DNA from 2 places in the Gluconobacter japonicus genome. Region 2 is predicted to be linked to the other one. Evidence: riboswitches for the same ligand, from Rfam matches in the RefSeq annotation. Region 2 holds a riboswitch; the other holds the start of a gene.
What was found. A riboswitch is a leader RNA that binds a small molecule or an ion and turns the genes downstream of it on or off. The one in region 2 is predicted to bind cobalamin.
Positions count from the first base shown of each region.

Region 1: linked by a shared signal. The riboswitch ahead of metE (5-methyltetrahydropteroyltriglutamate--homocysteine S-methyltransferase) and the one ahead of HKD32_RS08810 (TonB-dependent receptor) in region 2 are both predicted to bind cobalamin.

Region 1 is NZ_JABCQN010000001.1:166,705-174,839, forward strand. Features, by position in the region: gene HKD32_RS00705 (beta-N-acetylhexosaminidase) at 1-950, shown strand, start outside; gene HKD32_RS00710 (M13 family metallopeptidase) at 1,085-3,154, shown strand; gene metE (5-methyltetrahydropteroyltriglutamate--homocysteine S-methyltransferase) at 3,198-5,510, opposite strand; cobalamin riboswitch at 5,627-5,830, opposite strand; gene HKD32_RS00720 (ArsR/SmtB family transcription factor) at 5,898-6,824, shown strand; gene metF (methylenetetrahydrofolate reductase [NAD(P)H]) at 6,855-7,721, shown strand; gene HKD32_RS00730 (HAD family hydrolase) at 7,768-8,135, shown strand, end outside.
Region 2 is NZ_JABCQN010000003.1:509,691-517,825, forward strand. Features, by position in the region: gene HKD32_RS08790 (SDR family oxidoreductase) at 1-614, shown strand, start outside; gene HKD32_RS08795 (FecCD family ABC transporter permease) at 622-1,617, opposite strand; gene HKD32_RS08800 (ABC transporter substrate-binding protein) at 1,614-2,564, opposite strand; gene HKD32_RS08805 (ABC transporter ATP-binding protein) at 2,561-3,307, opposite strand; gene HKD32_RS08810 (TonB-dependent receptor) at 3,322-5,547, opposite strand; cobalamin riboswitch at 5,642-5,843, opposite strand; gene HKD32_RS08815 (TonB-dependent siderophore receptor) at 6,192-8,135, shown strand, end outside.

The DNA.
Region 1 (8,135 bases), on a different contig from region 2:
GTCATCCAGTTGTGGTGTCTTCAGGCTATTACCTGGATCTGCTGACGCCATCGCGCACGCATTATGCTGTCGATCCCTATGATACGAAGGCGAATGGTATTACGCCAGCAGAGGTGGAGGAGACGCATCCTCACATCACTCCGCTGATGGACGCTTTCCTCCAGGACCCGAACGCAGCTCCGCTGACCGATGAGCAGAAGAAGCTGGTTCTCGGTGCAGAAGGCGCCTTGTGGACGGAAATTGTTTCCGAAAACATGCTGGACGCCCGTCTGTGGCCTCGGACTGCTGCTCTGGCGGAGCGGTTCTGGTCTCCTGAGAGCGTGCGGGATGTGGATGATCTGGAGCGTCGTCTGCCTGTCATCATGGGGGAGCTTCAGGCAACCGGTCTACAAGCCACGCAGCATGAGAATGGTCTGAAAGAAGCGCTGGCTCCAGGGCATACTGGTCCGCTTTCCACTTTTCTGGAAACAGTTGTTCCGGTGCGGAACTATGCTCTGAACCGTCTGGCCTCCAAAAGTGGGGATGCCATGCTGTCGGCTCCGGTGGCGATTGCCGATCCGGATGCGTTTGAAGCCACGCGTTTCAACAACATGGTCAAGCGGTATCTGGCCGGTGAGAAAAGCCTGAAAGCCCCCTTGAAGGCGATGCTGACGGCATGGTCCTCTAATGACGAAGCTTTTTCCGCCATCGCCAAGGATGTGCCCGTCCTTGAGGAAGTGACGCCTGTGTCTCATACGGTTGCAGCGCTTTCCAATGCGGGACTGAATGTTCTGAACGGCGCTTCAGGAACAGCCTGGCGTCTGGATGCGCAGCATCTGATCGCGGCGCAGGATGAGTTCTTCCACAATTCGTCGAATCATATCCTGTCCTTGAAGCGTGAGCAGCCACCGGGTGGTCTGTTGATTGCCATTCTGCCGGGCATCAAAGCGCTCGTCGAAAGCAAGAACTAACAGTGTTGGTCATGCCCCGCTTTTCAAAGCGGGGCATAATTTTTGCGTCTTATTCGTTTCGACCGTAAACTTACAATGCAGGCCCGAGGGCAGACCAACATGGCCTGCCAGATTTTCATGATCGGGCCTGTTGTATGACTCAGAAGATATTTTCCCGTAAAGCAGTTCTGCTGCTGTCCGCTAGTCTCGGATTGGCAGCAGCGCCTTCCGTTGTTTCCGCAAAGCCGACTGTACCGCTGATCACATACGATCAGTATGGACTTGATCTCGCTGGGCGGAATACGAGCGTAAAGCCGGGGGACAGTTTCTTCGATTATGCAAACGGCAACTTCCTGAAGACGCTCGAAATCCCATCGGATATGAGCAGCTATGGCCCGTTCAACGCTCTGGCCGAAACCTCCCGTCAGCGCATCCAGTCCATTCTCAAGGATCTGTCCGCACATCCGGTCGATCAGCCGCAGACAATCAACGAGAAGCTCGGCACATATTATGCATCCTTCATGGATGAGAAGGCCGTTGAGGCTGTAGGGGCTAAGCCTCTTGATGCTGAAATTGCCACCATTCACCAGATCAAGGATCTGAAGACGTTTGCACAGTTCAGCGGTGCATCGGCGACGACATTTGGTTCATCCCCGTTCTCAGTGGATGTAGAGGTTGATGCGAAAGATCCAACGAAATATGCGCTCAGCATTGATCAGGCTGGTCTGGGCATGCCGGATCGGGACAACTACCTGAAGCCGGAATTCGCCTCCAAGAAAGCGGCTTATCAGGCATACGTCACGAAGCTTCTGACACTTGTTCACTGGGCTGACCCTGCGAAGTCTGCTGCGGATATCGTGGCGTTCGAGACGGAAATCGCCAAGGTTCACTGGGCGCGGACAGAACTGCGTGACCCGGACAAGACTTACAACCCGATGACCGTGGCCGCACTGGTCAAGAGCACGCCGTCTTTTGACTGGATGACATGGCTGCTTGCAGCCGGTGTGCCTGAGGCGGGCCTGGAACAGCGGACCGTCATTGTAGGGGAACCGTCCGCGATCAAGGCTGAAGCGGATCTGATCGCAAAGACTGATCTGAGCACGCTGCGGGCCTGGCAGGCTTTTCACACGGCTAGCAATGCTGCGTCCTTCCTGTCCGATCCGTTCGTGCAGGCGCGCTTTGCCTATGCAAAAGCCATGTCTGGCCAGCCTGCTCTGGCGGCGCGCTGGAAGCGGGGTGTGGACTTCACGAGTGGTGCCATGGAGATGGCGCTCGGCAAGATCTATGTGGATCGGTATTTCCCGGCTTCGGATCGCGCTGCCATGCAGATTCTGACGGGCAACCTGAAGGCAGCGTTCCACAATCGTCTCGAACACAACACATGGATGAGCGCGCAGACGCGTGAAGCCGCGTTGAAGAAGCTGGCCAGTTTTGAAATCCAGGTGGGTTACCCGAACGAATGGCGGGATTATTCCGATCTGGTTGTGAAGAAGGGTGATGTGTACGGCAATGCCGAGCGCGCTTTCGCTTTCGAGTGGCACTATCAGCTCAGTCATCTCGACAAGGTTGTTGACCGCAACGAGTGGTTGATGTCCCCCGCAACGGTGAATGCCTATAACAACCCGCGTTTTGTGGAGGTTGTGTTCCCGGCTGCAATCCTTCAGCCGCCATTCTTCAACCCGAAAGCTGATCCGGCTGTGAATTACGGGGCGATCGGTGGCGTCATCGGGCATGAAATGACCCATTCCTTTGACGACAAGGGCCGCAAATACGACGATAAGGGGCGTTTGCGGAACTGGTGGACAAAGGAGGATGAAGAGCGCTTCCAGAAGCTGGCGGACCGTTTTGGTGCACAGTACGACGCCTTCGAAGTGCAGCCCGGCGTGCATGTGAATGGCAAGCTCACGATGGGCGAAAATATTGCCGATCTTGGTGGCCTGACATTGGCGCTGGATGCTTATCATGCGTCCCTGAACGGCAAACCAGCTCCGGTCATTGATGGCCTGACGGGCGATCAGCGTGTGTTCATGGGGTGGGCACAGGTCTGGCGTGAGAAGCTGCGTTCGGATACCGAGAAGCAGCTTGTCGTTATCGATCCGCACTCCCCGCCGAAAGCCCGCGTGAACATTCCCATGCACAACGTTGATCTTTGGTACAAGGCCTGGAACGTGCAGCCGGGCGACAAGTTGTATCTGGCACCCGATCAGCGCGTCAAAATCTGGTAACGGCGTATGATGGGGTGGAGAGCCACCCCATCTACTCGCGGGTTTACGGACGCATATAACGGGCTGCCGCAACCATGTTGATGAGCGCAGCTTTCGTCTCCGGCCATTTGCGGGTTTTCAGTCCGCAATCCGGATTGACCCAGAGGGCATCCGGACTGATGGCTTTGCTGGCAGCCCGAAGCAGGTCCACCATTTCCTCAACAGACGGCACGCGTGGCGAATGAATATCGTAAACGCCTGGCCCGATTTCTGCGGGATAGCGATAGGCTGCGAACGCATCGAGCAGTTCCATGCGGGAACGGGCGGTTTCAATCGAAATCACATCCGCATCCATTGCGCCAATGGCAGCAATGATGTCGTTGAATTCCGAATAGCACATATGGGTGTGGATCTGCGTGGCATCCTGCACCCCCGAGGCTGAAATGCGGAAACTTTCCACGGCCCAGTCCAGATAGGATTGCCAGTCTGCACGACGAAGCGGCAGGCCTTCACGCAAGGCGGCTTCATCAATCTGGATAATGCCGCACCGGGCTTTTTCCAGATCACACACTTCATCCCTGATGGCGAAAGCGATCTGTCGGCAGGTTTCCGAACGCGGTTGATCGTCTCGTACGAAAGACCAGTTCAGGATTGTGACAGGCCCTGTCAGCATGCCTTTCACGGGGCGGTTGGTGAGGGATTGGGCATATTCCCACCATTCAACCGTCATGGCTTTTGGACGTGACACATCCCCGAAAATGATGGGTGGCCGGACATAGCGGGACCCGTAGGACTGAACCCAGGCATGTTTCGTGAACGCAAAGCCGGAAAGCTGCTCCCCGAAATATTGCACCATGTCATTGCGCTCAAACTCGCCATGCACCAGCACATCAAGATCAATATCTTCCTGCCAGCGGATGGTCCGAGCGGTTTCTTCCCGCAGGAAGACTTCGTAAGCCTCGGAAGAGAGCTCTCCCCGGGCATGATCGGCACGGGCTTTGCGGACTTCAGGTGTCTGGGGGAAGGACCCGATGGTCGTCGTCGGGTAAAGCGGCAGTCTGAGTTTGGACTGTTGCAACGGACGGCGCGCGGGGAAGGGGGAACGGCGCTGGGCGAGAGCTGGGTTGCGATCCGCAGAGCGTACCTGAACGGCAGGATCGTTGATTTTTGCAGAAGATCGGCGTGCCTGAAGAGCCGCAGCATTTTCGGCCAGAGTGGCCTGCACGACGTCTCGCCCTTCATTCAGGGCACGTGCCAGTGTGTGTAGCTCCTCGATTTTCTGAACGGCGAATGCGAGCCAGGATTTCACATCCACGTCCAGATCTGTCTCCCGTTCCAGATCAATTGGCGTGTGGAGAAGGGAGCAGGATGGCGCGAGGATGAGGTCACGCTGGCGGGCCAGCGGTTCAAGATTGTCCAGAAGTACGTTCAGATCGGCCTTCCAGATATTCCGTCCGTCCACCACGCCGAGAGACAGCAGCAGATCTGGTCGTGCTTTCTCAAGAATAGATGCAAGTTGTTCGGGAGCGCGGACTAGATCCACATGTAGACCGTGAACTGGCAGGCTTAGGGCGATGTCCTGATTGTCTCCGAGGGCACCGAAATACGTCGCGAGCATCAGTTTCAGGTCTGGAACAGCGGCTGTCAAAGTGTTGTAGGTCGTTTTGAAAGCTGCGGCAGCATGTCCCGGCAGATCCAGAACAAGGCACGGTTCGTCAATCTGAACCCAGTCCACCCCTTCTGTTCGCAGGGCCTTCAGAACCCGTTCATAAACGGGCAACAGGACAGGAAGCAGATCAAGACGATCAAACGCCGGGCCGTCACATTTTCCCAGAAGCAGGAAACTGACAGGACCGAGCAGAACAGGGCGTGTCTCAATCCCAAGCGCCTTGGCTTCCCGATATTCGTCCACCGCTTTTGTGGAGGCGAGGCGGAACGTCTGGTCTGCTGTAAATTGCGGGACAAGGTAATGGTAGTTCGTGTCAAACCACTTGGTCATTTCGGCGGCGGGAACGTCCTGAGGTGCGCCATGAGCATGACCGCAACTACACTCCTCGGATGCCGTCTGGGAGCCGCGCGCCATGGCGAAGTAGGTTCCCAGATCCACCTTGTCCCTCACATTGCCATAAATGGGGGGAACGGCGCCGACCATTGCGGATGTATCCAGCACATGATCGTAGAGTGAAAAATCGTTGGAGGGGATGATCTCTGCGCCGAGATCTTTCTGGCGCTGCCAGGCTGACGCCCGAAGGGACGCAGCAGTGGAAAGCAGATCATCGGCGGAAGAATGTCCCGGCCAGTACTGTTCAAGAGCGGTTTTCAGTTCACGGCGGGTGCCGATACGCGGAAAGCCCAGAGTTGCGACGCGGACAGTCATGAAAGCCTCGACAGGTTCGTGGCAGTGCGCTCGCAGGGCATGCAGGATCGTTCACGCCCCGAACAGGAAATGTGCGGCGTGGAGACATGCGTGACCCTTCCGGAACGCCCCGCCGGAGGATGTTATGTGCCGTGGCAGGTCTCCTGGCTTACGGGTCTTCGCGCTGATTCCGCCTTCCCGGACTTTCATCCAGTGGCCTGTGTGGAATCGGCACTCGCCGCTGACAGTTGCGGGGGCAGCGCCAGCTTTGCACCGGCTTCCCTCTTAGCCACACCAGATGCGCGAACATCCGACATGGAACCATGACAAGCCTTATGACTGCCGCATGTTCTGAAAAAGAGTCAATATCTCTTGCTCATATAAAGAACTCCTTATATGTAAATCCATATGGAGCAGGCACTTACTATTTTTCAGGCCTTGGCGGACATGACCCGTCTGCGGATTCTGGCCCTTCTGCGCGAGATGGAACTATCCATCGGCGAGGTGGCGCAGGTGCTCGGGCAAAGTCAGCCCCGCGTGTCACGGCATGTTAAAATCCTTGCCGACGCAGGGCTGATTGAGCGTCGTAGGGAAGGAAGCTGGGTGTTTCTGACGCTAGGGACGCCGGAAATTCTTGAACCTGTATTCATGGCGTTGGATCGTTGGACTGTGAGGGAGCCGGCGGAAATCCGGGCAGATCGTATTCGCTTGCAGGCGATCCGGGATGTCCGCGCTATTGCAGCGGAAGACTGGTTTGAAACCCATGCCGCGGAGTGGGACGCATTGCGCTCTCTGCATGTGTCGGAACGGGAAGTCGAAACTGCGATTGTGAAGACGCTTTCAGCGTTTCCGATCGGGCGGCTCGTGGATATAGGCACCGGAACCGGCCGCATGATGGAGTTGCTGGGAGGGGGAGCCCAAACGGTCATTGGGTTTGATCGCAGTCCCGCCATGCTTCGTCTGGCCCGAACCAAACTGGCGGCGGCGGGTCTGGAGCAGGTCGATCTGCGCCAGGGAGATTTTCAGGCTCTTCCCTTGCCAGAGCACTCTGCGGATGTCGCGATCATGCATCAGGTTCTGCATTACGCGCAGCATCCGGCGGCAGCCATTGCAGAAGCCGCCCGTATTCTTGATGGAAACGGTCGATTGCTGATCGTCGATTTTGCGTCCCATAGCCGTGAAGAACTTCGCACGCGGGACGCGCATGTCCGCCTCGGCTTCACGGATGCCCAGATGGCAGCCTGGTTTCGTGCTGCTGGTTTGGTCCCTGCGGAGCCGGTTGCTCTTGAAGGCGAACTGACGGTCAAACTCTGGCTTGGCCAACGTCCTAACTGATCTCAAATATTGAACTAAGGAGCTGGCGTGATGGCCGCACAGACAGGGCCTCTGCCCGCAATTTCGTTCGAGTTTTTCCCTGCAAAGTCGGAGAAGGCAGCCGCGACGCTGTTGGAGAACGCAAAAACGCTTTCTGCTTTTGGCCCGCAGTTCATGTCCGTGACGTATGGGGCAGGCGGTTCAACACGGGACCGCACCTTGGCCACCCTGAAAGATATGGTTCGGGAAACTGGCGCGCCAATGGCTGGGCATCTGACCTGTGTGGGGGCCTCCAAGGAAGAGGTCGATGCCGTGGCCCGGGCATACTGGGATGCTGGTGTGAAGCACATAGTGGCCCTGCGTGGTGACCCGCCGCCGTCAGCCGGGGGCGTCTATGAGCCTCATCCGGAAGGTTACGCGGGGGCTGTGGATCTGGTGCGCGGACTGAAGGAAGTTGCGCCGTTCGAAATCTCCGTGGCGGCATACCCGGAAACACATCCTGCGGCACTTAGTCCGCAGTCGGATTTGGAGCATCTGCGGGCGAAAATTGATGCTGGCGCGGACCGGGCTCTAACGCAGTTTTTCTTTGAAGCGGACACATTCTTACGCTTCCGGGACCGGGCGGCTGCCGTTGGAATCGAGCAGCCGATTGTGCCGGGTATTCTCCCTGTTGGAAGTGCTGCACAGGCCTGGAAATTTGCCGAGATGTGCGGTGCAAACGTGCCGAGGTGGATGCGCGATCTGTTTGATGGGCTGGATGAGACGCCACAGACGCGGACGCTTGTGGCTGCGACCATTGCTGATCGTTTGTGTCAGACTTTGAGGGCCGAAGGTGTGGAGCAGTTCCATTTCTACACATTGAATCATGCAGATACAGCGTCCGCTCTCTGCCGCCTGCTCGGGCGTCGTCCCCTTTGAAGAGGCGGGGGCTGGATTTCCAGCCCAAACGGGGTGACAAAAGGGAATGACACGATTCCCGATCATTCTTCTCGACTACGATGGTACGCTGGCGGAAACGCAGCCGGCCATTCTTCGCAGCCTGAAAGAAGCCTTCGAGGCCAGTGGTTACGACAGTCCGTCCCCTGATGCTCTCAAGGCGGAACTGTCGAAGGGTGGGACGCTTCAGACGCTTTTTCAGGCTATCGTTCCGGACAGTGAAGACGAAGATGCCGGGGCATTTGTCCGGCATTACCGTGCCAGTTATCCAAGGGCCGATCAGGAAGAAACAGTTCTGTTCGATGGGGTGAAGCCGGTTCTGGAAGCTCTGAAGGGCAAAGGCGCAACGCTTGTTGTCCTGAGTAACAAGCATGCGCCGACAGTTCATAAAAGCAT
Region 2 (8,135 bases):
TTGCTGCGGCTGAGAAACTGGGCGGTGTGAAAACACTCCCTTTCGACGTTACGGATCATGCTTCTGTCAAAGCTGCGATTGATCGCTTTGAGGCTGAAACTGGCCCGATCGACATTCTCGTCAACAATGCCGGAATGCAGCATCGGGCGCCTCTAGAGGATTTTCCGCCGGAGATGTTTCAGAAGGTTCTCCAAACAAACCTGACATCCATTTTCAATGTTGGTCAGACTGTCGCAAAACATATGCTAGGTCGAAAGAGCGGAAAGATTATTAATATCGCGAGTGTGCAGACAGCCCTCGCCCGCCCGAATATTTCGCCGTACACTGCAACCAAAGGGGCCGTTGGAAACCTGACAAAAGGGATGGCCACGGAATGGGCCAGACATGGCCTGCAATGCAATGCAATCGCGCCTGGGTATTTTGATACCCCTTTGAATGCCGCCCTCGTCAATGACGCAGAGTTCTCACAATGGTTGGAGAAGCGCACTCCTGCCGGACGATGGGGTCAGCTGGATGAACTGACCGGAGCCTGCATCTTCTTGGCATCCTCGGCGTCCTCTTTTGTAAATGGTCACGTTCTGTATGTGGACGGCGGGATCACCGTCTCGCTTTAAGAGAAGCTTATCGGCGCAGGAGCAGAGCCAGTAGAAATGCTGCGCCGATTGCTGAAATTACAATCCCGACTGGCAGTTCCTGAGACGGTAACAGGCACCGGCTCAGGATATCTGCCAGGACCGTCAGCATCCCTCCGGCAACCACAATTGGCATGAAACTTCTTTTCAGAGCGCTGCCCCAGCGTGGACGAACAAGATGTGGAATAATCAGCCCGACAAAACCGATAGGACCACACAAAGCGACTGTCATGGCACAGCCAAAAGCGCAAACTACTAGAACACAAAGCCTAAGTTTCTGAACATGGATGCCAAGTGAAGCAGCCGTTTCTTCACCAGCCATCAGGGCATCAAGATCTCTGCGATAGATCAGACCGCCCAATAAAACTGTCAGAAAACCAAGACCGACGATTGGAATTGCTGCCCACGACCCACCGGAAAAACTTCCCATCGTCCAGAAGAGTACGGATTGTGCCGTATTTCGGTCGCCCCAGAAAATCAGAAGATTGGTCAGTGTTGAAAAAACAAATGAGACCGCAAGCCCCGAGAGCAAGACACGCTCAGTCGAGATCACACGATTTTTCTTCCTTCTGACAGCAATCAGCAGAAGCAGGGTAGCCGTAGCAAACAATGCCCCCGTTGAAGCTCCAACTGCTGCTGTCCAGATTCCGAGCATGTCACCACATAAAACGATGACCGCAACGGCCCCTGTTGCTGCCCCAGAGGACAGACCAAACAGAAAGGGATCGGCCAGAGGATTTCGTGTTGCGGCCTGAAGAAGGGCACCTGCCCCGGCAAGCGTAGCCCCTGTCAGAAAAGCGAGAAAAAATCTGGGTATCCGTAATGACCATATAATGCGTGCAGCAACGTCATGACTGTAAGGCCCTGCGCAGAAAGCCGCTTTTAACGCCTGCCAGGATAACGACGCGCTACCAAGCGCAATTTCCAGAAAACAAAGTCCTACAATGATAGGTATGGCAACACAAAGACTATTCTTCCGAATCATGGCTTAGTCTCGGGATGCAGAAATACTGATATTTTTTCAATGGCATCAATATTGGCTGGAGAAGGCGTCATTTCATCATAACGTACAGCCATAATACGATTAGCTTTTAACGCCGCAATATCAATCAAAAGAGGATGACTTTTCAAAAACGCCAGGCTTTGTTGAATACCGTCACCGTAATCGACGATCAAAATAGCTTCCGGATCTCTGACGGCAACGCTTTCCCATGAGGCAGGTCCCCAGTTTGTCGGCAGATCGCTGAAAATGTTCTGCCCACCTCCCAGATGCATCAATTCTGTCGCAAGGGCATATTTCCCGGCCGTAAAAGGACGATCCCGGCCACTATCATAAAGAAACACGCGCACAGGAGGACGCCCTGCCAGCTGCTTCTGAACAGCTTGAACTCGTATTTTCCAGCCATTTACAAGGCTTTGAGCTTCTGCCGTGCGATCAAAAACCTGTCCCAAACGGTCTTCATCACCATACAGCAGGTCCAGCGTCGGAAGAGCAGAGACCTGTCCCGCCCTCATGCAGCTCTCGGAGAGAACAAGCGTCGGAATACCCTGTGCGGCCAACGTCTCCGGTGTGACGTCCCCTCCCACGTGCATTCCATAGTTCCAGCCCGCAAAGAAAAAATCCGTTCCAGCGTTCAGAAGCTGCTCAAGCGTTGGATAATGTGTAGCGATTTCCGGAAGATCGCCGAGCTCTTTCTCGAATACGGGTGTTCGCTTGTTCCAGCCAGAAATTCCGGTCACTCCCGTCATGAATGGCTGTAAGTGAAGCGCAAAAGCCATTTCTGCCATGTTGACATCATGAATGACGGCATGGGTTGGCCTATGCGTTATGGTTACTGGCTTACCACAGCTTTGGATCGTGACCGGATAAGAAAATGCGCTCTGAATACTCAGAAGCGTGCCCAGACCAAATGCTTTCAGACAGTTTTTCACGGCTGTATCGGTCTGAACAAAAGCGACACATGTCCATCGTCGAGCGTAACCTGATGCGCTTTCTGGTTAAATGCCAGCTCGAACATCGGCGAAAACAGAACCTTCCGTGACGCGTCATCCATAATCAGACGTCCCTCTTTCAACAGGAGCGTTCTATCTGCAAAATCAGGAACAAGAGAAAGATCATGCAAAACAGCAAGAATAGTCATGGGAAGCGTTCGAAGCAGGTTCAGCAGTTCTGAACGTGCAGATAAATCCAAATGATTGGTCGGTTCATCCAGCAGTAGGATACGAGGGGTTTGCGCCAGACAGCGCGCCAGCATAACACGCTGGCGCTCTCCGCCTGACAGGCCTCCCATGGTTCGTGGCATTAACGAATTGATACGACAATGATGAATGGCAGTCTGTATTGCGGTCTTCCCTTCCGCCGAATCTTCAATCCCTTGAAAGGGCAATCGGCCAAGAGCAACGTAATCAGAGACAAGAAACTCTGATGCAACATCATCGCTTTGGGACAACCATGCAATCTGCCGAGCAATTTCTCGCCGTGTCAGATTGTGGAGTGGTTGGCCAGCAAGTGTGACGCAGCCACTAGAGGGTTTCAACAAGCCTGCCAGGAGTTTTAGCAAAGTGCTCTTGCCGGCACCGTTCGGCCCGATAATCGCAATATGCTCACCAGCCCTGACGGAGAAATCCGCCAGAGCCAAGGCCTCCTCGTATCCTAATCCTTCAGCCTGCAGCATGATGTCTGACACTGTCAGAAGCCGGCCTGAAGGCTGATGGAAAAGGATCGTGGGGCTCCGAGCATCACTTCGCTTGGATAGCTTGTGTCAGCCCATTGGATGAAGTGCTTGTTACCCACATTGTCAATCCGGCCATACACCGTGACACCACGATAAGCGTGCCATGCAGCAAAAAGATTAACCAGAGCATAATCTTTCAAACTCAGTGTGTTAGCATAATCTCCTTGACGTGCAGAGACGTACCGCATTCCTGCTCCAAGATCGACGGGTAGATCCGCAATGCGGGACCAGACACCCCAGAGATTAGCCGTCACCGCAGGAACATTCGGGACTTGATTGCCTGACGCATTCACCGATGCTGACGGATGGAAAGAGCCATATCGCGACCACGTGTATGCGACGTTTCCGGAGAGGCTCCAGTGTTTGCCAAGTGCCAGATCCCCCTGCCATTCCACACCACGGGATTTCTGCACACCTGCCGTCGCAACGGTATCGACCCCTGTTGCGACCAGAACGTGGGTTCGCCGGATATCGTAGAGGGATAACGTCGAGGTCAGATGCCCTTTCCAGAACGACCCCTTGGCTCCGATTTCGCCCTGTCGAGAGCGGCTCAACTGACTGAACTGATCTTTGTTGACGAGGAAAATATTAGAGCCTGGTGGGTCCTCGGCGGTCGTATAAACACCATAAAGACTGATGTTGTCCGTCAGATCATAAACAGGGCCAATACGGAAATTGGCAGGGTGGTAGGTGCCTTTGAAGCTTGTTCCCGCGTTAAAAGTCCCATTCTGCCTGTAATTCTGACGATCCAGTTTCAGCCAGTCATAACGAAAGCCTCCTACAACCCGAAAGTTATCGCGGATTGTCAGCACATCCTCCATGAAGATACCGGCATCAACCATTGTTGTGGGTGACTTTGTGTAAGGATACTCGCCGGCAAAGCTACCCGTTTGCGTCCGTTCCGGGCTGGCCAAAGAAACGCTGTCTGCATAATTAGCATCAGGAAACCCACGGTTTCGGATCAGCCGTACATAATAGGCATCCCCGCCGACCACGAGACGGTTTTTCATTCCAAAGAGATGGAAATCAAACTGTCCATCCACGTTGTCTCCAACCTGATGCTGGTTCATGTAAACATAGAACCGATCACGACCGACGCGTCCTGGAGCGATTGCGTTTCCGCTCGCATCTGTCTGGCCCGGGGTGCTGATATAGCTATAGGACTCAGTATTGTTCCATGTACGATTGGCATACACGACATAAGTTTTGTTATGAAAAGCTGTATTTACAGTGGGTTGCCACGTTAAATGCAGTGTGGGTGTTACGTTGACAGAGCCTGCTTTGGCGTCCTTTGTATTGTAATATCGCCATAGTGAAGACCGGCTGACCCCAAGCCCTTTGGAGGAAGACAGCAAACCGCCGACCCCATCATGCACCTGGGAGAGTGGAACAAGAGGCGTTCCGTAATAGGTTGAAAGCCGATCTGTGAGATAGTCCACACTCAGACGGGCTGTGAACTTCTTAGACGGATGCCAGAGCAATGTAGTTGTAAAATCGTTACTGTGCGGGTCAGCCCCTGCGACATACCCGTCTGAGGACGTGCGGCTGAAATCACTGCGGATTGCCAAGGTATTGGTGATAGGAACAGAGCCTCCAACACCTGCATTCCAGGTATTAAAGCTGCCATAGGACACAAGCGCATTCGCATGAGGACCATCGAATGCAGGGTCGCGTGTTCGCATGTCCACAGTCCCGCCCACAGCACCCTGTCCGTACAGAACGGATGATGGACCTTTAAGAACCTGAACGCTCTCCAGATTAAAGCTGTTAAGTGGACGGTTCACCATGGTGGTTGGGCCATAATAGATCCCGTCCCGCAGGATCAGAACCTGATTCCCACTGAAGCCACGCATCATCATCTGGGCCGGACTTCCGGGAGAGCCACCAGATGACACGCCCGGAGCACTATCGGCGGCCTCTTCAGCATGAGCATAGCCCCGCTGCTCCATAACGCTTCGCTGGATGACGTTGATGGTTGCAGGGTTATGCTGAACCGTTAGTCCAAGCCGTCCGCCAATTGCCGCTGTGTCTTTAAGAGACTGTACCCGGCCATGTGCGGTGATGTGCTCTTCTTTTGCTTTTGTTTCGGTCTTCCGAACATCTTCCGTCTGGGCAAATGCTGGTTGGCACACGGTGAGTGCTGCGACAGGCAGTACACCAACAAAACTCTTTTTCCTCATGGATAACGCAAACTTCACTCAACAATGCGTCACTACGATGAGTGAGAGAAAGAGACCCTCACTGCGTCCGGTGCACCCCGCCCTTCCGCTTCGTCTGTAACCATTTTCGATGGCAGGTCTCCTGGCTCGCGGATCAATGACAGGTCACAAACCTTCCCAAAGCAGGCGCTCCAGTGGTCGGGCGTAAAAGCCTCCGTGTGGCCTGTCTCACCACTTACAGTTGCGGGGGCAGCCACAGCATTTCACTGCGTTCCCTTTTCATCCCCTCTCGGGGAACCATCCGTGAGCAAGGGACATAACCGAAACTCCAGAACAGTCAAACATATATGTTATAACATAACAATATGCTTTTTTGAATTAAATTTAGTTTTGCTATTGCAATATTGACGAAGTGAGACAAGCCAGCGCGGCAGACCTGCTCTGAACGATTCCCCTATGGGGTATATATATCAAAGGTTTTCCAAGGCTTATGATACCTCTGAAAACTCTTGGAAAATCGCTTCGCAACACTTCTATATTGAAAAAACATTTAACTTTCATATTGCTCTTTCTGAGAATGAGTATCATCTTCATAAAAAGTTCGCAGAAATATATGTAACATTCCCGCGAACACTCATTCTTGCTGGAGGTAGTCAGACCATTCCATGAAACCTGTCCTGTCGGGTTCCTTACCCCGGAAGAAGCTTTATCCTGCGTTGTTCACAGCTTTTTTGCTGTCCGGGTCATGGACTGGCGCATTTGCCGCTACGTCTGATGATACTGGGAAACCTGAAGACGGACATAAAAAACTCCTTCCCACGGCTTCGGCCAAAACCCCTTCCGTTCACCAGGACAGCAAAACACAAGCGCATTCGAACGCCCAGGACGACAACCAGCTTCCCGGAAGCATCGAACAACTTCTTGTAGAAGGTCACCGCAAGGACGCATCTACGGATGGGACCGGCACCTATACTGTCTCGGCTGTTTCTACGACCAAGATGCTGCTTAAGCCCATGGACGTTCCTCAATCCATCTCGGTGCTTAGCAGCCAGCAGATGAAAGATCAGAATCTCAATACGGTTGATGCTGCGCTCAAACAGGTCGCTGGTGTCAACGTCAACATGTATGGAGACGGAACTGGCGGATACACAGCGCGTGGATTTACTCTGCAGGCGCAGTATGACGGCGTTCCATCCATGGGGGGACTGACCCTCAGCCAGCAGTATGATCTGGCAATCTATGACCGTATCGAGGTTCTACGCGGGCCAGATGGCATGCTACAGGGCTCCAGCACACCTGGTGGTAGCGTCAATTTCGTGCACAAGCGTCCAACCAACGATTTCCAGGGAAATGCCTCGTTCTCTGCCGGGTCATGGAATAACTATCACGCCACACTGGATGTGGGTGGACCCATCGCACATTCAAAGATCATCTCTGCCCGTCTCGTATTTGCAGGGACTGATCGCAATCAGTTCTACAACAACGCCTACGACCGTCGTTGGACGATTTATGGCGTGACAGATGTCCATCTGACCCGCCGTGACACGCTGACTGTTTCAGTCACATCCCAGACCAACGACACAACGCGCTACATGGGTCTTCCCCGTGCCAGCAACGGTGCGGATTTGAAGCTGCCAACCAGTACGTTTGTTGGCGCAAACTGGGGGAAATCCGAAGTACCCATGACGGAAGTAGAAGCTCAACTTGAGCATCTGTTTTCACATGGATGGCGCGGGCGCATCAACTATCGGCACCGAACAGCCGATACAATGCTGCAATATGCATATCTCAATGCCTATAACGCTACGGCCCGAACCGGAAATTTTGTCGTCGCCAATACTCGGTATGACGAAACAAATGATGGTCTGGATGCCTATGTCACGGGGCCAGTTCATCTTTTCGGGCAACGACATACCCTGATGATGGGCGCCAATTATGACCGCTACGCCTATGAAGGTGGCGGAGCCAGCGTAAATTCCCGCAGCTATGCTGCGTTGGGAGGAATTCCGCTGACTGCCTCAGGCTCTATTCCATCCCTTGCGCTTCCTACGATCAGCAATCGCTATTGGGAGCCCTCGACCCAGTGGGGCGTGTACGGCCAGGCACAAATCAAACCGATTTCACCTTTTGCTATTCTGATTGGCGGTCGCGTCAGTGGTTACGTCAGCAAGACACGTCGTATTTCCCCAACCGTTGGCACAACCAGCACCGACATTGATCAACAAGGTATTCTGACCCCTTATATCGGCGGCGTTCTCCATCTGCGTCCAAACGTCACGGCTTATGTCAGCTATGTTTCTACCTTCTCCCCGCAATCGGCTTTCGACACAACGGGGCGCCTTGCCCCTGTTCGAGGCAATCAGCTTGAGGGTGGTATCAAGGGTGAGTTCTTTAAAGGCCATCTGGGCATGACCCTGTCAGGCTACAAGATCATCCAGAAGAACGAAGCAATCTACAACAGTACGATTGGTGCCATCTGTGGCCCGGGTGGGGTGGATGACTGTTATGTCGCTACCGGAAAGACCCGCAGTCAGGGCGCTGAAGCCGAACTGATTGGTCGCCCGCTGGAAGGATGGGACATCAACGCCAGCTACACATATAACGACAAC